DNA from 2 places in the Acidovorax sp. KKS102 genome. Region 1 is predicted to be linked to the other one. Evidence: predicted binding sites of a transcription regulator. Region 1 holds the regulator's gene; the other holds the start of a gene.

The links. The regulator FliA, encoded in region 1, starts transcription of late flagellar genes. The targets are predictions, from matches to a motif close to CTAAAGTTTNNNNNNNNNNNGCCGNTA.
Region 2: a site for FliA is predicted at 3,407-3,433, ahead of C380_RS11215 (YjfB family protein). Genes of this name have one in related genera too.

What each region holds. Positions count from the first base shown of each region.
Region 1 is NC_018708.1:4,554,413-4,565,952, forward strand. It holds gene flhA (flagellar biosynthesis protein FlhA) at 1-1,791, shown strand, start outside; gene flhF (flagellar biosynthesis protein FlhF) at 1,788-3,281, shown strand; gene C380_RS20855 (hypothetical protein) at 3,274-4,071, shown strand; gene C380_RS20860 (RNA polymerase sigma factor FliA) at 4,238-4,954, shown strand; gene C380_RS20865 (hypothetical protein) at 5,064-5,438, opposite strand; gene flgM (flagellar biosynthesis anti-sigma factor FlgM) at 5,481-5,801, opposite strand; gene flgA (flagellar basal body P-ring formation chaperone FlgA) at 5,896-6,708, opposite strand; gene flgB (flagellar basal body rod protein FlgB) at 6,942-7,412, shown strand; gene flgC (flagellar basal body rod protein FlgC) at 7,449-7,853, shown strand; gene C380_RS20890 (flagellar hook assembly protein FlgD) at 7,884-8,540, shown strand; gene C380_RS20895 (flagellar hook protein FlgE) at 8,568-10,181, shown strand; gene flgF (flagellar basal-body rod protein FlgF) at 10,228-10,968, shown strand; gene flgG (flagellar basal-body rod protein FlgG) at 11,012-11,540, shown strand, end outside.
Region 2 is NC_018708.1:2,441,912-2,453,451, forward strand. It holds gene C380_RS11200 (tripartite tricarboxylate transporter substrate binding protein) at 1-371, shown strand, start outside; gene C380_RS11205 (amidase) at 406-1,968, shown strand; gene C380_RS11210 (FAD-binding oxidoreductase) at 1,982-3,127, shown strand; gene C380_RS11215 (YjfB family protein) at 3,165-3,380, opposite strand; gene C380_RS11220 (dihydrolipoyl dehydrogenase) at 3,483-4,898, opposite strand; gene C380_RS11225 (YigZ family protein) at 5,041-5,634, opposite strand; gene C380_RS11230 (hypothetical protein) at 5,861-6,064, shown strand; gene C380_RS11235 (GNAT family N-acetyltransferase) at 6,111-6,653, opposite strand; gene C380_RS11240 (bifunctional helix-turn-helix transcriptional regulator/GNAT family N-acetyltransferase) at 6,716-7,678, opposite strand; gene C380_RS11245 (YgiQ family radical SAM protein) at 7,870-10,281, shown strand; gene C380_RS11250 (hypothetical protein) at 10,407-10,868, opposite strand; gene C380_RS11255 (cold shock and DUF1294 domain-containing protein) at 11,062-11,540, opposite strand, start outside.

The sequences.
Region 1 (11,540 bases):
CTCGAGGGCCACCAGGGCCCCGGTGCTGCCGGTGCGGTGATCGAGGCCTTCGGCCACTTCCTGATCGGCGGCAACTTCGCGGTCGGTCTGATCGTGTTTGCGATCCTTGTGGTGATCAACTTCGTGGTGATCACCAAGGGTGCGGAGCGCATTGCCGAAGTGTCGGCCCGCTTCACCCTGGACGCCATGCCCGGCAAACAGATGGCGGTGGATGCCGACCTGAACGCTGGCTTGATCGACGAGAAGGAAGCCAAGCGCCGCCGCGCCGAAGTGGCGGAAGAAGCCAACTTCTTCGGCTCCATGGACGGCGCCTCCAAGTTTGTGCGCGGCGATGCCGTGGCGGGCATTCTGATTCTGCTCATCAACATCATTGGCGGCTTCACGATTGGCGTGTTGCAGCACGACCTGTCGGCCAAGCAGGCGGCCGACAGCTACATCCTGCTGGCCATTGGTGATGCGCTGGTAGCGCAGATTCCCGGCCTGCTGATCTCGGTGGCCGCCGCCATGGTGATCTCCCGCGTGGGCAAGGACCACGACATGGGCCGCCAGATCGTGCAGCAGCTGTTCATGTCGCCCCGCGTGCTGGGTGTCACAGCCGGCATCCTGATCCTGCTGGGCCTGATTCCTGGCATGCCACATGTGGTGTTCCTGACCATGGGCGGCCTGCTGGGATATGGCGCCTGGATGATGTACGAGCGCCAGAAGGTACCGCCCGTCGTCGAGGCCCCTCCGCCACCGGTCACCGACGGCGAAGCCACCTGGGACGACCTGCAACCCGTGGACCTGCTGGGCCTGGAGCTGGGCTACCGCCTGATCAGCCTGGTGGACAAGAGCCGCCAGGGCGACCTGCTCACCCGCATCAAGGGCGTGCGCCGCAAGTTTGCGCAGGAAGTGGGCTTCCTCCCCCCGGCAGTGCATGTGCGCGACAACCTCGAACTCAAGCCCAGCGGCTACCGCATCACGCTGCGCGGCGTGGTGGTGGGCGAAGGCGAAGCCTTCCCCGGCATGTTCCTGGCCATCAACCCAGGCGGCATCACCACCCCATTGATCGGCACGGCCACCACCGACCCCGCCTTTGGCCTGCCAGCACACTGGATCGACGATCGGCAGAAGGAAGCCGCACAAATGGCGGGTTTTACCGTCGTTGATTCCGAAACCGTGATGGCCACCCATTTGTCACACTTGATGCAAGTGCAAGCCGCCAAGCTCCTCAGCCGCACCGAAACGCAGCAGCTGGTGGAGCACGTGGCCAAGCTGGCCCCCAAGCTCATCGAAGAAGTGGTCCCCAAAATGGTCTCCATCGCAACGTTCCAGAAGGTCCTCCAGCTGCTGCTGGAAGAGTCTGTGCACATCCGCGATATCCGCACCATCATCGAGACGCTGGCCGAGCATGCCGGTGCGGTCTCCGACCCCGTCGAGCTGGCCCGCCGCGTGCGCATTGCGCTCTCGCCTGCCATCGTCCAGCAGATCTACGGCCCCACCCGCGAGCTCAACGTCATCGCCATCGAACCCGGCCTGGAGCGCCTTCTGGTGCAGGCCCTGGGCAACACGGCGGGCCCTGCGCTCGACCCCGGAGTGGCCGACATCCTCACACAGAAGGCCGCTGAAGTGGCCCTCAAGCAGGAAGAGATGGGCCTGCCCGCCTGCCTGCTGGTTCCCGACCAGATCCGCAATGCCATCTCCCGTCTGGTGCGCCGCGTGGCGCCCCGCCTGCAGGTGCTGGCACACAGTGAAATTCCAGAGACCCACACCATCCGTATTGGGCCGATCCTTAAAGGTGCATCAGCATGAACATCAAACGCTTTACCGCCCCCACCTCCCGGGAGGCTCTGGCCAAGGCGCGCATGGCCTTTGGCGACGGCACGCTGATCCTGTCCAACCGCCCCACGGCCAACGGCGTGGAAGTGGTGGCCACGGCCGAAGACACGCTGTCGGCTCTGGACGGTGGTGCCCCCGCCTCTTCGTCCAATGCGCCCCTTCTGGCACCCAGCACCCCGCGCAGCGCCCCACCGCGCACCAGCCAGCCGGCAGCAGCATCGGGCCTGGGCCGCAACCCGGTCGAGGAAGACACCGAACAGCTGGCCATGAGCACGTTGTCGTTCCAGGACTATGTGCGCGAGCGCATGCTGCGCCGCCGCCACGAGGCCCTGAACGGCCCGTCGGAGCCCCAGACACTGTCTGAACGCAGCCGCGACCAGGAGCCCGAACGCGAGCGCATGCCCGCCCCCTCCGTGGCGCGCCACAACCCGCTGCGCACCATTCCGATGGACATTCCGCCCGAGCCACCACGCCGCCGGCAGGAGACTCCCAGCGCCCACCTGATCCAGTCGAACAACCAGAGCGTGATGAACGAACTGCATGCGATGAAGGAGCTGATCGAAGACCGCTTCAACACGCTGGCCTGGCTGGGGCAGGCGCGCCAGAACCCGATCCAGTCCAACCTGATGCTGAAGATGATCCGTGCCGGATACTCCCCGTCGCTGGCCCGCGCCGTGCTCGAACGCATGCCCGAAGACCTGTCGGCGGGCGAATCGGTCCGCTGGCTGATGGAGGTGCTGGAACGCAACCTCAAGACCGACCAGACCGATCCCCCCCTTTATGAACAGGGCGGCATCTTCGCCATGGTGGGCTCTACGGGTGTGGGCAAGACCACCACCACCGCCAAGCTGGCTGCCATGTGCGCCCGCATTCACGGCCCTGGCAGTGTGGGGCTGATCACGCTGGACACCTACCGTGTGGGCGCGCACGAACAACTGCGCACTTACGGGCGCATGCTGGGCATCGTGGCCCACCTGGCGCACGACCGCGCCGCGCTGCAAGACCTGCTGGGCCTGCTCAGCGGCAAGAAGATGGTGTTGATCGACACCACCGGCGTGGCCCCCAGGGACCCCCGCAAGCGCGACATGCTGGATGTGCTGGACCTGCCCCATGTGAACCGCCTGCTGGTGCTCAACGCCGGCTGCCATGGCGACACGCTGGATGACGTGCTAACCGCCTTCAAAACCGACGGCTCGCAACAGGCCATCCTGTCCAAGGTGGACGAGGCCGTGAAGCTGGGCCCCGCCATCGACGCACTGATCCGCCACCAGATGGTGCTGCGCGGCGTGACCAACGGCCAGCGCGTGCCCGAGGACTGGGAGCGTGCCAACGCCCACCAGCTCATCAGCGCCTCCATGCGGTCGCCCGCCAAGTCGGCCTTCGACCCCAAGGCCACGGACCTGAACTTCTTTTTTTCGCACTCTCCCGACACCGTGACGGAGGGGGGGCTGGTCGATGCTTGATCTGGGTTTTCACCAGGCGGCCAGCCTGCACAGCCTCACCCCGCAGGCAGAGCTGCGGCTGCTGGCAGTCGCCAGCCAGGGCAACACGGCGAGCGGCCTGGAAACGCTATGGCAGATCTGCGCCAGCCTGCAGCGGCTGGGCTACCCGGTGGTGGTGCTCGACGGTACGGCGCAGGAGTCCGACGACAGCCCCGGGCTGCTGCACCTGCTGCAACACGCCACATGGAATGACGGTGCCAGCCTGAACCTGGGCGCCACCGCATCCTCCCTCGCCGTGATTCCAGCGGCCAAGGGGCTGCAGCACCTGAGCCGCAAGGCCGGTGACACCGCCCGATCACCCATGGAAAGCCTGTTGCCCTACTTCAGGACCTACGGCCTGATGGTGATTCACGCACCGGCGTCCACCCTGGGGCCCCTGCTCACCCACACGGCCACGGTGCCGCTGGTGGTCATGGGCAGCGGCGCAGCGGGGGTGATGACGAGCTACAAGAGCCTCAAGCAGATCGCGCTGCACACGGGCTTGCCCTGCATGGTGGCAGCCTTGCTGCACAGCAACACGGCCACCGAACGCCGCAAGGCCCAGTCCCAGTTGATGACCCTGCAGGCCTGCGCCGAACGCCATCTGGGTGGCCCCATCCGCACCACCACCATTGCCACGCAGAACCCCCAGGATCTTCAGCGTCTGGCCTTGCAACTGCTGGAAAATGCGGGCACCATGAACGGAGCGCTGGCTGCGCTGACACCCAGCAACTTGACAGGCATGCCTGCGCATTTTGTCCGGAGCCACTGACCAGAGCCTGTGATGCACCTCTACGTACCCACGTTGACCCGCACTGCCCCCAACGGTCTGACCAGTCGCCAGTCCCGCGAGGCGGATGAAGTTCGGGCGATGGCACCCCCAAGCGGCTCCAGAACAAGATCGCATACCCGCCCTACCAGTGCATAACACCCTCTCTATGTACACCGCCAAAGGCCAGCTTGATCGCGATGCCATGATCCGCCAGCATGTACCGCTGGTACGGAGGATTGCGCACCACATGATCGCCAAGCTGCCTCCCAACGTCGAGCTGGATGACTTGATCCAGGTCGGCATGATGGGACTGGCCGAAGCCCTGTCGCGCTATGAGGTCGCGCAGGGCGTGCAGTTTGAAACCTTTGCCACCCAGCGCATCCGGGGTGCCATGCTCGACGAGTTGCGCGAGGGTGACTGGATGAGCCGCAGTTCGCGCAAGAGCCAGAAAGACATCGAGCACGCCGTGCACCGGCTGGAGCAAAAGCTGGGCCGCAGCCCCCTGGAGTCTGAAATAGCCGGCGAAATGGGCATGAGCCTGGCGGACTACCAAAACCTGCTGGGCAAGGTGCGGGGCACCCAGCTGGTGTACCTGGAAGACATGACGCATGGCAACGACGACGAGGACGGGTTTCTGGACCGCCACGTCGCCGACAGCGCGGCCGACCCGGTGGAACTGCTGCGCGATCAGCGGCTCAAGACATCACTGGTCAACGCCATCAAGACCCTGCCGGAGCGCGAGCAGCACATCATGGGCATGTATTACGAACATGACATGAACCTCAAGGAAATTGCCGCCGTGCTGGGCGTGACCGAGTCTCGGGTGTGCCAGTTGCACAGCCAGTCGATTGCCCGCCTGCGCGCCAAGATGCGGGCGCACTGAGTCCGCGCGTCGGGCAACAAGCCGGGCAATACGAGGCATTCAGACTGAATGGCTGTGAGGGCACTTCTTGCGCCCCGGCCCGCCCCTCCCTCAGAAAAGTCTTTGGTGCTCAGCCTGCAGAGCGGTAAATGCGCGCCACGCCTGGCGCAGCTCCGCGCGCGCCCAGGCCATCCCCGTAGGTAGAAGCTGCATTGGACGGAGGCAACAAGCCCGCGGCCTGGCGGTCGGTGACGGCGGCCAACCGGGCCAGGCTATCACGGTGCAAAGTCAGCATGGTGCGGATGGCATCCGCACGCTTCTGCAGCGAAGCCGGTAGCGGCATGCCACGCGCTGCGGCTTGTTCGAGCGCACGCGAGAAATCCGCTGCTGCATCGCGCAAAGCCGTACTGTGTTTTTCCAGGGAGGTGGGATCTGCCGCGAGAAGTGCGGCGGAGACTTGTTCGATCCGCTGTTCAACAGCTAAGAGAGATTCTTCCAGAGTCATGGCGCATTGTGCGACGGATTGCGCCCTCTAACAAAACGCCGATCAGCCCCGCGAGCGGGACAGGATCTCCTGGGCGTTGGACAACAATTTGTCGGCAATGGCTTCCGCGTCGACCGAAAATTCACCCTTCTCGATGGCAGCGCGCACAGCCTTGACCTTCCCTGCGTCAAAATCTGCCGTGCTGCGGGTGGTAGGGCTGAGCGCACGGGCTGCGGTGGACACAGTGACGGGCACACCGGCGGATGACGCAACCAGTGCGTCTTTCGTGGCTCCTTCCGCAGCGCTGGCGGGAGCCTTGGCTTGCTTGGCAAGCCCCGTCGGCGGCAACCCGCCCGGCAGTTCCGGTGTTTGACCTATCTTCATCGCTCTCTCCACCACCCCGTTGGATGTGGGGCATCAGTAGCAATGTTTTCGACCCATTTGGCCCGGACTTTAGCCATTTATTACCGGTGCGTCATCACAGAGTGACGTCCACCGTCCCAGAATCGTTCACAGTTCCGCTCACGATACGCCCATTCTCCATGCGTACGCGCACAGTCTGTCCAGCCGAGCCCGCCGTCAACGCCTGTCCCGCCGAGCTGACTGCATAGCCGGGCCCCTGGGCCACCACCTTGACCTGCGCACCCGCCTTGAACAGCAGCGGGGCCCGCACCATGGCCTGGCGCACCGCCTGACCCGCCACGAGCTGGCGAGCGGCGGTCTGACCCACCCAGAGATCGGGGTTGGCCAGAACGGGGGAGGCATCGGCCGCCCAATCCACCTCGGCCTCGGTGGCGTCGTTGGCAGTCAATACTGCGCCCGGCGCCACATTGTTCGTCAGCACCCAGGCGGGCCCAAACGCTTTGATGGTGACGGGTAAAAACACATTCCATGCGGTCGCGCCTTCCACACAGCGCAGCCCCAGTCGGGTTCGGCCCCACAGGCGAGCACCCACAGGGAGATAAGGTTCAACGCGCGCGCAGGGCGCCAGCCGCAGGCGCGAATCCAGTGAGCCAACACTCACTTCCATGCGCAGCGGCAGTGCGGAGGACTGGTTGCGAGCCAAAGCATCGTCCAGCCAGCGCTGGGTGAGCGGGCCCAGGTCTGCCGCAGGGTCCGCCGCCGACTGGGCATGAGCGACACCGGCAGTACCCAGCAGAACCCCGGCCACACTCCCAAGCAAGCACAGCATGCGCAGCACAGCGCGGGCACGGGCCACCAGGGGCGAACGGGTCGCGCCGCGCAGTACAGCGCCGTGGCGGGCATGCATCAAAAGGGAATGGGTGGACATGGGGGCCTCCTTGGGCATCGACGGGCCAGACTGCCCGCGCACAGTGCGCAGAGGAAGGCAGAGGCCATTTCACCCCTAGAACTATAGGCACGCGCCTTGAACGCAAAACCCGGAACTGCGCATCCATTTGCCACTTCTTCGCGCTTTAGAAAAAAGGCGCGGTTTCCATAATCAAGCAACGCCAAAAAGGCCCCTCGGGCTGGCGACTTTGCAACCGACGGTGTGAGGCACACATGCTTGACAAGATGACCAACCAGCTGAATTTTCACGGCAACGCCCTGGTGCTGCGCGGTGAACGCCAGCGCGCCATCGCCAGCAATATCGCCAACGCCGACACGCCGGGCTATGTGGCTCGGGACTTCAAGTTTGGCGATGCGCTGCGCGAGGCCACGGGCGTGACATCTTCGGCCACCGGCACGCCCGGCGCGGCCATCACGCGGCTGGCCACCAGCGGCTCGTACGGAACCGCCGGCACCACCGATCCGCACCACATTCCGCTGCCCACCGTGAATTCCAGCACCAGCATCGACCGGCAAGGCGCTCTCGGCTACGCCGTGCAGACGCAGCCCAGCCTGGACAACAACTCGGTGGACCTGGACCGCGAGCGCGCCAACTTCGTGGACAACGCCGTGCGCTACGAAGCCACGCTGCGGTTCATCAACGGCAACGCCAAAACCATGCTCAGCGCCATTCAGGGCCAATAACCACGCAGCCCAGCAGCTCAGAAAGCGAGCCACCCCATGTCCATGTTCTCGATCTTCAATGTGTCCGGCAGCGCCATCAGCGCGCAGTCGCAGCGGCTCAACGTGGTGGCCAGCAACCTGGCCAACGTGGATGCCGTGGCCGGTCCCGACGGTCAGGCCTATAAGGCACGCCAAGTGGTGTTCCAGACAGCGCCCATGGGCGCCGACAGCTCTGCGGGCGTGAAGGTCAGCGGCATCAGCGAAAGCAACGTGCCGGGCCGGCGTGTGCACGATCCCAGCCACCCCTCGGCGGACGCCGAGGGCTACGTGACCCACTCCAACGTCAATGCCGTGGAGGAGATGGTCAACATGATCTCCGCCTCGCGCTCGTACCAGAACAACGTCGAGGTCATGAACACGGCCAAGTCGCTGCTCCTCAAGACCCTGCAGATGGGCCAGTAAGGCAAGCGCCTGCTTCAAAAGGACACCACCATGATTCTCAGTGCCACCAACGCCCCCACGGTGACGGACTCCTCCGGCACAAAGGCCAACGCATCCACTGATCCCGCCGCCGCGCAAGACCGCTTTTTGAAACTGCTGGTTGCGCAGTTGAACAACCAGGATCCGATGAACCCCTTGGACAACGCCCAGATGACTTCGCAGATTGCGCAGATCAACACAGTAACGGGTGTTCAGCAGCTCAATGAAACCGTCAAAGGACTGGTCAGCCAAATCGCGTCTCAGCAGCTGATGCAGGGCAGCTCCATGGTGGGCCGTAAGGTACTGGTAGGAGGCGACGATCTTGCGCTCGACAGTGAAACCAAAAAGGCTACTGCTGCCTTCGACCTTGCAGGCTCTGCCGCCAGCGTGAAGGTTCAGGTCCTCGACTCCACCGGCAAAGAGGTGGGCACGATCGATATGGGCTCGCTGTCAGCGGGCCGCTACAACTTTGCGTGGGATGCGTCCCAATACCAAGGCAACAGCTCGCTGCGCTTCAAGGTCCTTGCCACTAATGGTGAAGCCACCGTAGCGTCTACAGCCCTGACGACAGATACCGTTTCGGCCATCAGCATGGAGAACGGCACCTTACAAATGCAACTCTCTCGCGGTGGCATGACCGCCCAATCAGGCATCAAGGCCATTCTGTAATTTCCGTTTCATCTAAGGAGTACCACCATGGGTTTCCAACAAGGTCTTTCGGGCCTGAACGTCTCAAGCAAGAACCTGGACGTCATTGGCCACAACATAGCCAATGCCAACACCACAGGCTTCAAGGCCTCACGTGCGGAATTTGCTGACTTGATGGCTTCCTCCATGGGAGCTGCTGGTGGCAGTAGCTACGGTATCGGTGTCGAAGTAGCTGCGGTAGCCCAGCAATTCTCACAGGGCAACGTCACCGTAACGGGTAACAACCTCGATGTGGCAATTAACGGCAATGGTTTTTTTAAGGTGAAGCAGCCGGATGAATCGTTCGCCTATACACGCGCTGGCAATTTCAAGCTGGATAAGGCAGGCGACTTGGTAACCACCGGAGGTGCTCAGGTAATGGGATTCAAGGTGGATTCCACCACCGGACTCAGCACCTCCGAGGCTCAAGCTCTCAGCTTCCCAACTGGGGCTCCCATCCAGGCCAAGGCCACCTCTAGCATCACCGCTGTACTCAACCTTGACGCACGCGTCAAGGCCCCTACTCCCGTCCCGGCAGTAGCAACGTCTTCAATCAAAGCCAGCGGCAACCTCAATGCCACCGCAACTGATGCAGCTGCAGCGGTTCCACCCACTCCACGCAACACTTACAGCACCTCAGTAACCGTCTTCGATCCACAAGGGACCGTAATCCCAGTGAATCTGTATTTCGAGAAAACGTCCAATCCTGGTGAATGGAATGTCTTTGACAGTCTGACGAGTACCACATCCGTGGGCACTGTTACCTTCGACTCAACAACAGGGAACATCGCTACGGGGGGTAACATTCCCCTCACATTGACTGCAGCCAACGCTCTGACATTCCCCGTCACGGCGGACTTATCGGCAATGACACAGTTGGGCAACACTTTTAGCGTCACATCCTCCCGAGTGGGCGGCAGCGCGGAAACGATAGAGCTCGCCGCACCACGCTCCACTTACGGCACCTCACTCAATGTTTTCGATTCACAAGGCGTAGCTACACCAGTGAATCTCTATTTCTCCAAAACCAATACAAACCAATGGGCGGTCTACGACTCGTTAAGCCCTACAGCCACTTCCGTGGGAACGCTTGAGTTCGATAACGCCGGCGTACTTATCAGTGGCCAGGATATCAATTTGAGGGTACATCCCGATCCTGCCAATCCGAATGCCCTTCCCCCGTTTGACGTCAAATTAGACCTCAGCGCAGCCACCCAATTCGGCAGCAAATTCGCTGTCGCGGACCTCAAGCAAGACGGCTACGCCTCGGGTGATCTCACAAGCATCAACATCTCCAATGACGGCATGGTCATGGCCAGCTACTCCAATGGCGTGACCCGTGCAGAAGCACAAGTCGCTTTGGCCAACTTCCGCAATCCACAGGGGTTACTGGCCGTGGGCGGCAACAACTGGGTGGAGTCGTTTGACTCTGGCCCGGCTGTTATGGGTACACCGGGTGACGGCAATTTCGGCGCCCTGCGCTCGGGCGCCCTGGAGGACTCCAACGTGGACCTCACCGCCGAGCTGGTGAACATGATGACCGCCCAGCGCGCCTACCAGGCCAACGCACAGACCATCAAGACGCAAGACCAGGTGATGTCCACCCTGGTCAACCTGCGCTGATCGACTGAGCCCCTACTGAACCTGTACAGGACCCCGGAGAGCCCCCATGGACCGCATCATCTACACCTCGATGACAGGCGCCAACGCCGCCGCCCACCGGCAGGCGGTGCTGTCCAACAACCTGGCCAACGTGTCCACCGGCGGGTTCCGCGCCGAGATGTCCACCTTCCGCTCGGTGCCGCTGCAAGGCGACGGCGCCAAGACGCGCGTGTTTGCGCTGGAGGCCACTTCGGGCTATGTCAACACTCCTGGCCCCGTGCAGCGCACCGGCCGCAACCTCGACGCCATGGCCGCAGGCAATGCCTGGTTTGCCGTGCAGGGGCTGGATGGCACCGAGGCCTACACCCGCGCCGGCAGCTTTGAAGTGTCGGCCACAGGCCAGCTGCTCACACCGACCGGACTGCCCGTGCTGTCGGACGGCGGCGCGCCCATCGACGTGCCGCCCGGAGCCGATGTATCGCTCGGGTCGGACGGCACCGTGACCTCCAAGATTCCGGGCCAGCCCGCCCAGGCCATTGGCCGCCTCAAGCTGGCCACGCCCACGCCCGAAGACCCGCTCAAACGCGGCGACGACGGGCTGTTTCGCACCACCTCGGGCGACCCCATGCCCAACGACGCCAACGCCCGCATGCTGTCGGGCGCGCTGGAGGGCTCGAACGTGAACCCGGTCGAATGCATGGTCGGGATGATCGCTGCTTCGCGCCAGTTCGAGCAGCAGATGAAGCTGCTGCAGACCGCCGAAACCAACGACAAGACCGCCAGCCAGTTGCTGAGCATGAACGGCTGATGCCGCTGCCCCACCCTGCACGCACCCGCCAAAAGGAAGCACCATGATCAACTCCCTCTGGATCGCCAAGACCGGCATGTCTGCCCAGCAGACCCAACTCGACGTCATCTCGCACAACCTGGCCAACGTCTCCACCACCGGCTACAAGCGCAACAACGCGGTGTTCGAAGACCTGATCTACCAGAACCTGCGCCAGGTGGGCGCCAACACCACCGAGCAGAACCAGCTGCCCACCGGCCTGCACCTGGGCCTGGGCGTGCGCACGGTGGCCACCAGCCGCAACTTCATGCAGGGCAGCCTTCAGGAGTCCAAGAACAACCTGGATGTCGCCATCAACGGCAACGGCTTCTTTGAAGTGACCATGCCCGACGGCACCGTGGGCTACACCCGCGACGGCTCGTTCCAGGTCGATGCGCAGGGCCGCATGGTCACGTCCAGCGGGCTGCCCGTGGTCAACGGCATCACCATTCCGGCCAATGCCACCAGCGTCACTATCAGCGCCGAAGGTGCCGTGGCGGTCACGGTGCCGGGCAATACGCAGCCGCAGACCGTGGGCAACCTGGCCATGGCCA
Region 2 (11,540 bases), 2.1 Mb from region 1:
TCACTGTCGATACCGTGTCGGCCGCGCTGCCGCAGCTCAAGGACGGCAAGATCAAGGCCATTGCGGTGACGTCTGGCAAGCGCTCGGCCCTGCTGCCCAAGGTGCCCACGCTGGCCGAGAGTGGCTACCCGGGCCTGGAGATGGACACCTGGCTGGCCATGGTGGCGCCGCGTGGGCTGCCACCGGCGGTGAAGTCGCGGCTGGAGCTGGCGCTGGCCCAGGTGGTGTCAGACCCCGAGACGCGTGACAAGATGATCGCGGTAGGGTTCGAGCCGTCCTATGCTTCGTCCAAGGTGTTGGCCGAGCTGATCGACAAGGAGTTGCCGCTGATGCGCGCCATTGCACAGCGTGCCGCCATCACCGCAGACTGAACCCGTGGGACCAGAACAAGGAGACAAGCCCGAGATGACCACCACAAACCCCCAAGCCCTGGTTGAGCTGACGGCCAACGAACTGCGCCACTGCATTGGCACGCGCGAGATTTCGCCGGTGGAGCTGCTCGACGCGTGCATTGAACGCATCGAGGCCGTGAACCCGCATGTGAATGCCGTCACCGCCACCTGCTACGACCGCGCCCGCACCGAGGCCAAGGCGGCCGAGCGGGCGGTGCTGCGCGGCGAGCCGCTGGGCCTGCTGCATGGCCTGCCCATGGGCGTGAAGGACCTGGAGGCCACGGCGGGCCTGCTGACCACCTACGGATCGCAGATCTACCGCGAACACATTCCGGCCGAGGACAACGTGCTGGTGGCACGCCTGCGCGCAGCGGGCGCCATCGTCACCGGCAAGACCAACATCCCCGAAATGGGTGCGGGCGCCAATTCGCGCAACACCGTGTGGGGTGCCACGGGCAACCCGTTCAACCCGAACCTGAACGCCGGGGGGTCGTCGGGCGGCTCGGCCGCTGCGCTGGCGTGCGACATGCTGCCGGTGTGCACGGGCTCGGACACGGGCGGGTCGCTGCGCATTCCGGCGTCCATTTGTGGTGTGGTGGGTTTCAGGCCCTCGCCCGGCGTGGTGCCCAGCTCGCGCAAGCTGCTGGGCTGGACGCCGATTTCGGTGGTTGGCCCCATGGGCCGCACGGTGGAAGAGGCCTGCCTGCAACTGGCCGCATCGGCGGGCATGTCGCCCGGCGACCCGCTGAGCTACCCGCTGGACCCGATGAGTTTCTTGCTGCCTGAAACCGTGGACCTGAGCCGCCTGCGCGTGGCCACCACCGAGGACTTTGGCGCCTGCGCTGTGGACAACGGCATCCGCGCCGTGTTCCGCAACAAGGTGCGAGCCATGAAGCACGTGTTTGCGCGTTGCGACGCCATCGACATCGATCTGGGCGATGTGCACCGCTGCTTTGACGTGCTGCGCGCCGAGGCCTTTGTGGCCAGCACGCGCGAGGCCTATGAGCGCGACCCCGCCAGCCTGGGCCCCAACACCCGCGCCAATTACGAAATGGGCGCCGCCATGACGCTGCTGGACAGCGCCTGGGCGCAGGCAGAGCAGACACGCATCCTGGCGCGGTTCCAGAAGTTGTACGAGGACTACGACATCATCCTCGCGCCCACCACGCCGGTATCGCCGTTTGCGTGGACCGAGCTGTTTGCCAGCCACATCAACGGCGAGCCGCAGGCCAACTATTACCGCTGGCTGGCGCTCACGTATGTGACCACGCTCACCACCCACCCGGCACTCAGCCTGCCGTGCGGGCTGGACGACGCCGGCATGCCGTTTGGCCTGCAGATCGTGGGGCGCTTCCGTGCCGACCGCCACACGCTGGGCGTGGGGCATGCGCTGGAGCAGGCGTTCAAGGGCATTGCCGGGCTGGCGCGCCCACGCCCTGACATGGCCAAGCTGATGCAGACGCGCGCCGAACCCGCGCTGACCTCCATCGTGACCGTGGCACCCGACCCCCGCGATGCCCGCAGCCTGCCGCGTGACGACCGTGCGGCATCGGCAGCGCAGGTGTCGGCCGTTTGAGCAGGAGGAGCAGATGCAAACCGTAGACACCATCGTCATCGGCGCGGGCATTGCCGGGGCCTCCGTGGCCTGGCAACTGGTACAGCCCGGCGCCGGAGGGCAGGGCGCCAGCGTGCTGCTGCTGGAGCGGGAATCGCAGCCCGGCTACCACACCACCGGCCGCTCGGCCGCGCTCTACATGGTGACCTATGGCACGCCCAACATCCAGGCGCTGACCCGGGCCAGCCGCGCGTTTTACGATGCGCCGCCGCCTGAGTTTGGCGCCGACCCCATCCTCTCGCCCCGGGGCGTGGTCTATGTGGCCGGGCCCGACCAGCTGGACTTGCTGAAACAAACCTACGAGGAAGCGCACGCCACCTCGCCCAATGTGCAGTGGGTGGGGCATGCCGAGCTGCTGGCGATGCTGCCTTGCATGAAGCCCGAGGCTGTGGCCGCAGGCATGAGCGAGCCCGAGGCGGCGGACATCGACGTGAACGCCCTGCACCAGGGCTACCTGCGCGGCCTGCGCCAGCGTGGCGGCCAGGTGCTGACCCACGCCGAGGTCACGGCCGTGCGTCGCGAAGGCACTGTGTGGCAGGTGACGCTGGCCGATGGGCGGGTGTTTGCCGCCCCCACCCTCGTCAACGCTGCGGGCGCCTGGGCCGATGTGGTGGCGGGCCTGGCAGGCGTGCCGCCGATCGGGCTGGAGCCACGCCGCCGCACGGCGTTCACCTTCCCCGTGCCAGAGGGCATGGACGCCACCCACTGGCCGGCCGTGATCGGCATCGACGAAAGCTTTTACTTCAAGCCCGATGCGGGGCAACTGCTGGGCTCACCGGCCAATGCGGACCCCACGCACCCGCACGATGTGGTACCCGAAGAGCTGGACGTGGCCACCGGGATCTATCACATCGAGGAAATGACCCGCTTCCAGATCCGCCGCCCGTCACACACCTGGGCCGGGCTGCGCTCGTTTGTGCCGGATGGCGACATGGTGATTGGCTGGGACAACCATGTGCCCGGCTTCTTCTGGCTGGCCGGGCAGGGCGGATATGGGATTCAGAGCGCGGCGGGCGCCTCGTTGCTGGCGCGGCAGCTGCTGCGCGGCGAGCCGCTGGCCGACGAGCTGGTGCGCGAGGGCGTGGGTGTGGAAGGGCTGTCGCCCGCGCGTTTGCGCTGAGCCGCCAGAGCCGAGAGAGAGGAGGGGGCTCAGCCCCTCAGGCGAACGTGTTGACGTTGGTCCCCAGCGTACCGCTGGTGGCCAGCTGAGGCTGGGGCATGGACTGCTGCATGGCGTCGATCATGGTGGCGGCCGATACTGCCTGCATGTCGAGCGCCTTTTTCAGCACCACCATGTTCAGGGCGTCGGACGTCTTGGCGCTGGCCAGGCTGGTAGCGGTGTTGACGATGCTGTTGGTCAGGGCGACGTCCATGGTGACTCCTTGGGGCAATGGTGGTTTATCGGCACTACAAAAGCGAGCTTGAGGGTTGTTACATGTGCAGGGGGCGGTGAAGCTGCGCTGTTCTGCATTGCCTTAGTCCAGCGCAGGCACCCCCAGGGCTGGGCAGGCGGCCAGGTCGGAGGTGCGGGCGTTCGGCAACTGTCGGGCTGCGTCGCGCAAGGCGGTGCGCAGGCCTTCTTCCAGCGTGGGGTGGTAGAACGGCATGCCCAAAAGATCATGCACGGTCAGCTGCTGCTGCACAGCCAGGGCCAGCAGGTGGGCGAGGTGCTCGCCATCGGGGGCGCACAACTCGGCACCCAGCAGGCGACCACTCGTATGGTCGGCATAAACGCACAGGCGTCCCTGGTTGCGCTGCGCGGTGCGGGCGCGGCCCTGGTTTGCGTAGCTTGCGGTGCCAGTGATGGTGCTGTGCGGGTCCATGTCGGCCACGCGCGGCCCCACCACCGCCACGTTGGGGTCGGCGAACACGATGGAGAGCAAGGTGCGGCGCCGAAAGCGCGTGGGCGTGGGGGCCAGTGCGTTCAGGCCCGCAATGTGACCCTCATCGGCCGCCTCGTGCAGTAACGGGGTGTGGGTGTTGGCGTCGCCCGCCAAAAACACCGGCAGGCCGCCAATCTGTTGGGTTTGCGGGTCTACGGTGGGCAAACCGCGCGCATCCAGGGGCACGCCCAGCGTCTCCAGGCCCAGGTGTTCGATGTTGGGCACTCGGCCCATCGCGGCGATGACCTGGTCCACCACCACACGGTTGGCGCCACTCGCCACCTCGATGCCTCCGGGCACCTCGCGCAGCTGCGCGTTAGCGCCCATGTGCAGCACCATGTCTTGTTTCAGCAGAGCGGCCAGTTCGGCATTGAGCGTGGGATCGCTCAGCCCGGCCAGCGTGTGGCCGGTGGTGAATGCCGCCACCTCAAGGCCCAGCCGCGCCAGGGCTTGCGACAGCTCCACCCCGATCGGTCCCATGCCGATCACTGCAACGCGGGGGCTGAGACTGGGTTGCTCGAACAAGGTGTCGGTGGTGAGCATGCGGTCGCCAAACGCCAGCCATTCATCGGGCACGCGGGGGCGTGACCCCGTGGCAATGATGATGCTGCGTGTGGCGTAAGCCGTGCCGTCGATGTCCACCGCACGTGGCCCCAGCAGCGTTGCACGCCCTGACCTCTGGGCGCTGCCCAGCCCGTCGGTGGCCTGGGTGGCGCCTGCCACGAAGTCATCGCGCAGTGCGCGCACGCGCTGCAGCACGGCAGGCAGGTCGGCGGTCAGAGCACTCGCGCCGCGCAGACCGAATTCCTCAAAAGTGTGGCGGCGGTGGAAGGCGTTGGCTGCCTCGATCAGCGCTTTGGACGGCATGCAGCCCACGCGGGCGCAGGTGGTGCCCCAGGGGCCTTCGTTCACGATGAGGTAGCGATCGGTGCGCTTGCGCACTTCACGCAAGGCGGCCAGACCCGCCGTGCCGGCGCCGATGATGATGGTGTCGAGCGGTTGGGGCATGGGGCTCTTTCGGAGTCGGAAAAGCCGGAGTGTGTAGCGTGAACGGCCCCAACGCTGTAGGCATGCACGCCGTTTTACGACGACGCTGTGGGGGGCTTGCCGGGGCGCTTCCCAACCCTTTGTATGAAGGCGTAGCCCGGGGTCAGGCCTCGACATCCGACCAGCCCACGCGGCCTTGCCCGTGGTCGTTGATGCGTTGCACAAAGGGTGCCGCTTGTGTCTGGGGCAGCCGCAGTTGCAAGGTGACCAGGGTGCCATGCTGCACATCCACCAGTTCGGCGCCTGCCGCCTCGATTTCTCGGCGCAGCAAGCCCTCCAGGGCATAGGGCACCTGGCATTGCAGGGTGGTCATGCGCTGCAGCGTGACCTTGGGGGCGGTGAGCAGCGCCTGGGCAATGGTGTCGGTGTAGGCGCGCACCAGGCCGCCCGCGCCCAGCTTGACCCCGCCAAAATAGCGCACCACAGTGGCCAGCACGCCTTCCAGGTCCTGGTGGCGCAGCACGTCCAGCATGGGGCGGCCGGCAGTGCCTCCGGGCTCGCCATCGTCCACTGCCGCCGACTGGCCGCCCGCCAGCAGGGCCCAGCAGATGTGGGCGGCGCCAGGGTGCTGCTTCCACAAGGCATCGACGGCGGCCTGGGCGCTGGCGCGGTCGGCCATGGGTTGCACGCAGCCGATGAAGCGGCTTTTCTTGATGATGAGTTCGCTGTGCGCCGGGGCGGCCAGAGTCTGGGGCATGGGGCAGCGAGTTTACGGCGAGCGCGTTGGGTGCTTGCATCGGGCTGTGTTTGACGGAAGTCACAGTCCTGACCCTGAAGGGTATGGATAGACACCAATCGTGCCGCGAATGTGCGTTCTGTCACACACACCTTAGGCGTGCGTTCCTACACTGCGGACTTGTTGCTGTGGCCTACGCTGTTGCTACGCATTTGAAAGCACCCGGGCCATCAGAAAAGGAACCGCCATGTTTGCCACTTCGCTCTCTGCACCTTTGCCTACCTCCCTCGCCAGCCATCTGTTTGGCCGTTTCATTGCTCCCCCCGGCTCCTCGGCAGCGAGCCCTGGTGCGGTGGCATCGGCCGGCGCAATGCCCAGCGCGATGGACGAGCAGGACGACGAAGCGATGCCGGATTTGGCTCAGCGCGTGCGGGAAATTGGCGAGTGGTGATACGGCGCCCTGCGTGATGTGACAAGCCACGCAGTGGACCGAATGTTTAGTCGGTGTTGTCCACGCCGCCTTGTTGATCTAGGTCGCGTGCCATGAGCACGCTGGTGTAGTTGGTCAAAGGGCGCCAGTCGCACTCGCCCACCACCCGGTAACCCCAGGATTCATACATTGCTATCAAAGCGGTAGCGGGTTGTGCAGTGTCCAAAGCCATCACTCGGGCGCCTGCCTTGCGGGCATAGTCCAGGGCATAGGCGTGCAACTGTTTGCCGTAGCCCCGGCCTTTGGCGTCGGGGGTGATGCAGAACTGGCACAAGGACCACACTGCGGGGTCGCGGTACAGGGGTACGGTGGACTCGGGTTGCGGCGGTCGCAGCGTGGCGGTGCCCACATAGTCGTCTCCATCCAGCATCACCAGCCCCGTGCCAGAAGCAAATCGCTTGGCTGTGTCTTCCACGGACTGGTGGGTGCCCCAGTAGCGCAGGCCCCGCTGCGCGTGGGGTGCGTATGCGGAGTGGATGAGGGCGGTCAGCCGAGCCAAGTCATCGGCGGCCGTGACGGGGCGAATCAAAAGCGGATCGGACAAAGTCATCGAGATGCTCCGTGGCCTCGCGTTGGGCGTTGCTGGTCAGGCAGCGGGTTGCGTAGCCTCATTCAAAGCTTCAGCTCCCAGGTTTCTCCCACCAATTGCTGACCAAAGCCTTCATAGGGCTCGGTCTTGACCAACTGAAAACCCCGTTGCGCATAGATACCGCGCGCCGCCGTCAGGCAGCTGTTGGTCCACAGCACCATCTTTTTGTAACCTTTTGCACGTGCAAAGGCAATGCACTCGTCGGTCAGGCGGGCGCCCAGGCCGAGGCCTCGCGCTTTGGGGCTGAGGATCAGCATGCGCAACTGTGCCGTGGTGGGCGATTTGCGCACCACAAATACGGAGCCCACGCGCTCGCCGTCCAGTTCGGCGATCCAGGCCTTCTCCCACGCGGGCTGAAACTTGCGCAGAAACTGCGCCGCGATGTCTGCCACCAAAGCCTCAAACCGGTTGTCCCAGCCATACTCGCGCCAATAGATCTCGCCATGCTGCTGCACCACCCAGCCCATGTCGCCGGGCAGGGGATCGCGCAGAACGGCGACGCGCGTGCCGTCCGCCGCGTTGGAGGGGGCGGACAGCAGGGTTTCGATCCGCTCCATGGCCTCCACCACCTCTTGGCGCCGCGCCGGGGGCAAGGGCGCGAGCAGTGCGGCGGCCTCGTCGCGCGAGCGCTGCTGCAGCGGCTCGAACACCTCGCGCCCAGCGGCGGTGAGCGTGACCAGGCTTTGCCGGGCGTCCTTGGCGCTGGCGTGGCGTTCTATCCACCCTGACTGTTCAAAACGCCGCAGTATCCGGCTCATGTACCCACCGTCCAGGCCCAGCTCCCGCGCGAGTTCGCTGGCCACGGGTGCCTCGCGGTGGGCCAGTTCATACAACACGCGCACATCGGTCAATGACAGCTTGCTGCCCAGGTATGGGTCCAGCACGCCAATGCGGCGGGTGATGAAGCGGTTGAAGCGGCGCACGGCCTTCACCGCGTTTGGGGGCACGGGGGTGGGGCCGGAAGGGGCGGGGGCAACGTTGCTCATGAATGCTTTTGTCAGTTAATTAATTGACAAAGGCAAGTATATGCTTGATGGTCATCAAACCTGTATCAGTGAGGGGCAAGGGCTACCAAGGGGACAAAAACCGTCTGCCAACGTAAAATCACGGGTTATCCACCACAGACGCGCCCTCCAAAGGCCCCCATCGCACCGGGGGCGGCCGCGACCCCCTTTGCATGAACGCCCCCGTTGACGTCTCCTTTTTTGCGCGCGCCGCAAAGCCCTTGACCAGCTACCGTCCGTACTGGGCCAAGCGCTTTGGCACGGCCCCGTTCCTGCCAATGAGCCGCGCCGAGATGGAGAAACTGGGCTGGGACAGCTGCGACATCATCCTGGTGACGGGCGACGCGTATGTGGACCACCCCAGCTTCGGCATGGCCGTGATCGGCCGCACGCTGGAAGCCCAGGGCTTTCGCGTGGGGATCATCGCCCAGCCTGACTGGCAGAGCGCCGAGCCCTTCAAGGTGCTGGGCAAGCCCAACCTGTTCTGGGGCGTGACGGCGGGCAACATGGATTCGATGATCAACCGGTACACCGCCGACCGGAAGATCCGCAGCGATGACGCCTACACCCCCGGCGACGTGGGCGGCAAGCGCCCCGACCGCGCCGCCATCGTCTACAGCCAGCGCTGCCGTGAGGCCTACAAAGACGTGCCCATCATCCTGGGCGGCATCGAAGGCAGCCTGCGCCGCATCGCCCACTACGACTACTGGAGCGACAAGGTGCGCCGCTCCATCGTGGTGGATAGCAAGTGCGACCTGCTGCTGTACGGCAATGCCGAGCGTGCGCTGGTCGAGGTGGCCCACCGCATTGCTGCGCGCGAGCCGGTCGAGAAAATCACCGATGTGCGCGGCACGGCTTTTGTGCGCCGCCCGGACGACGAAAGCGGCAAGGGTTGGTTCGAGATCGACTCCACCACGGTGGACGAGCCCGGCCGTGTGGAAGCCCACATCAACCCCTACATGACCACCAGCGAGCAGGCCGCCGCGCAAGGCAGTACCTGCAGCAAAGACGGCGGAAGTGCTACTGATTCTGTAGCGGTTGCCGCAGATAGCACTAGCACTACCGACCAAAACAGCCCTAATCCCGCCATCCAGCCGATCCAGTTCGTTCCCAACCCCGCGCTCAAGGTCAAGCTCAAGGTCCCTCCGCGCGAGAAGACCGTGATCCGCCTGCCCAGCTACGAGCAGGTCAAAAGCGACCCCGTACTCTACGCCCACGCCAACCGTGTGCTGCATCTGGAGACCAACCCCGGCAACGCCCGCGCCCTGGTGCAGGCGCATGGCGAAGGCGCCACGGCGCGCGATGTGTGGATCAACCCGCCGCCCATCCCGCTGACCACGGCCGAGATGGACCATGTGTTCGATCTGCCCTACGCGCGTGGCCCGCACCCCAGCTACGCCGATGAGAACGGCAGCCATGACGGCGCGACGAAGATCCCCGCCTGGGAGATGATTCGCTTCTCGATCAACATCATGCGTGGCTGCTTTGGCGGCTGCACCTTCTGCTCCATCACCGAGCACGAGGGGCGCATCATCCAGAGCCGCTCCGAGGATTCGATCATTCAGGAGATCGAAGACATCCGCGACAAGGTCAAGGGCTTCACCGGCACCATCTCCGACCTGGGCGGCCCCACTGCCAACATGTACCGCCTGGGCTGCCGCAGCCCCGAGATCGAGGCCGCCTGCCGCAAGCCCAGCTGCGTGTACCCCGGCATCTGCCAGAACCTCACCACCGACCACGGCCCGCTGATCAAGATCTACCGCCGTGGCCGCGCATTGAAGGGCATCAAGAAGATCCTCATTGGATCGGGCCTGCGCTATGACCTGGCCGTGAAGTCGCCTGAGTACGTGAAGGAGCTGGTACAGCACCACGTGGGGGGCTACCTCAAGATCGCGCCCGAGCACACCGAGCAGGGCCCGCTCACCAAGATGATGAAGCCGGGCATCGGCAGCTATGACAAGTTCAAGCAGATGTTCGAGAAGTTCAGCGAAGAGGCGGGCAAGAAGCAGTTCCTGATCCCGTACTTCATCGCCGCACATCCGGGCACCAGCGACGAGGACATGATGAACCTCGCCATCTGGCTGAAAAAGAACGGCTTTCGCGCGGACCAGGTGCAGACGTTCTACCCGAGCCCCATGGCCACGGCCACGGCCATGTATCACTCCGGCCGCAACACCCTCACCAAGGTGCGTCGCCAGATGCGCGACGAGGCCGAGGAATCGGTGGACATCGTGCGCGGCGAAAAACGCCGCCGCCTGCACAAGGCCTTCCTGCGCTACCACGACCCGAACAACTGGCCGCTGCTGCGTGAGGCGCTCAAAGCCATGGGCCGGGCGGATTTGATTGGCAACGGCAAGCACCACCTGATCCCTACCTTCCAGCCCTTGACGGACGGCGGGTACCAGAGCGCGCGTCGCAAGAACTCCACGCCCACAGGCGCGAAGGCCGCAACGGCTGCACCCGTCAAGCAGGTCAAGCCCATGAAGCCCGGTCAACCGCAGAAGGGCCGCATCCTGACCCAGCACACTGGTTTGCCACCGCGCGTTACGGGCGCCGCCAAGCCGTCCGCACGCAAGCCGCGTTGAGATCGATGGCGGCAGCCGCAGTCCATTGACAGTGGGCGCGATGGATGAAACGCCGAAAGGCTCTCTGACAAGTCGCTAGCCGCTATGAACCGGCCCCTACGGCTGCAGTGCGATTTTGTGGAGCCTTAACCTTCTGCCGCGTGGGTGCCCACCACCACCGACTGCGGGCCAGCGCTGGCGGGCTGCGAGATCAGGTCTTCGATGATGAAGGTGCGGTAGTAGAACGCCGTGACTGCACCTTCGGACGCAATGGCGTTCACCACGCTGTCGGCTTCGTCTTTGTCTGCCATGGCGATCAGCAGGCCGTGGTGCCCGGTGCCCGCCAGGTCGGCAATGCGCCGCACCATGTCGCCTTCGGCCCCCACGGAGGGGAGCGGCGCATCCGCCGTACCCAGCGTGTGCACAATTTCTTGCAGGATGACCTCGGGGCTGGCGTACGCAATATCGCCCTGGTGGCTTGCCGCCTGCAGCGCGAGCGCTGCCTGGCGCGTGCAGTCTTCATCGGGGAACAGTGCGAACACCTGGCCGGTGGGGTAGAAGATGCCGCCCATGTTGGTCATGGACGAATCAAGGACGAAGGGTTTCATGGACATCTCCCAAGGTGTTTCAGACCTTGGGATTGAAACCGGGTGCCTGTAAACACTGTGTAGGTCTGTGGGCTGTCTTTGCGTCAGCCTGCGGTGCGCTGTTGTAGATCAGGGCTCGCTGATGTGCAAAAAGTGCCTGTTGCGCTAGTGCTTCATGGCTTCTTTGCTATCAAATTTTGGTGCAACGGCGGCACTACAACCCGCGCAACCAACCGCCCAGCCAAGCGACCACCGCCGCGCAGTGCAATACCACGGCCGCCCAATACACCGCGCGGAACTCTGCCTTGCGCGACTTGTGCCGCAGCCATTGCTGGGCAAACCATGCGCCCGGCCAGCCGCCCGCCAGGCTCAACAGGTGCAGGTGGCTCTCTTTGGTGCGCCACTGGCCGTTTTGCGCGGCGCTTTTGTCCATGGCGTAGACCAGAAAGGTCAGGAGGTTGACGCCTATGGCGGCGCCCAGCACCCACCAGGGCAGCCGGCCTGCCCAGAGGCCCCAAGCCACCAGACCCACCCAGCCCAGCATCAGCAGGTGTATCAGCGCTGAACCAGCAGCGTTGGGCGGCTGGCTGGACGTTGCAGGGCGTTTGCGTGGGGCAGGCTGTGTCTGACTTGCGCGCTGCGCAGGCGTACGCCGTGTTGGGTGCGGAGATGTTGACTGCGTGCGCGCTGGGC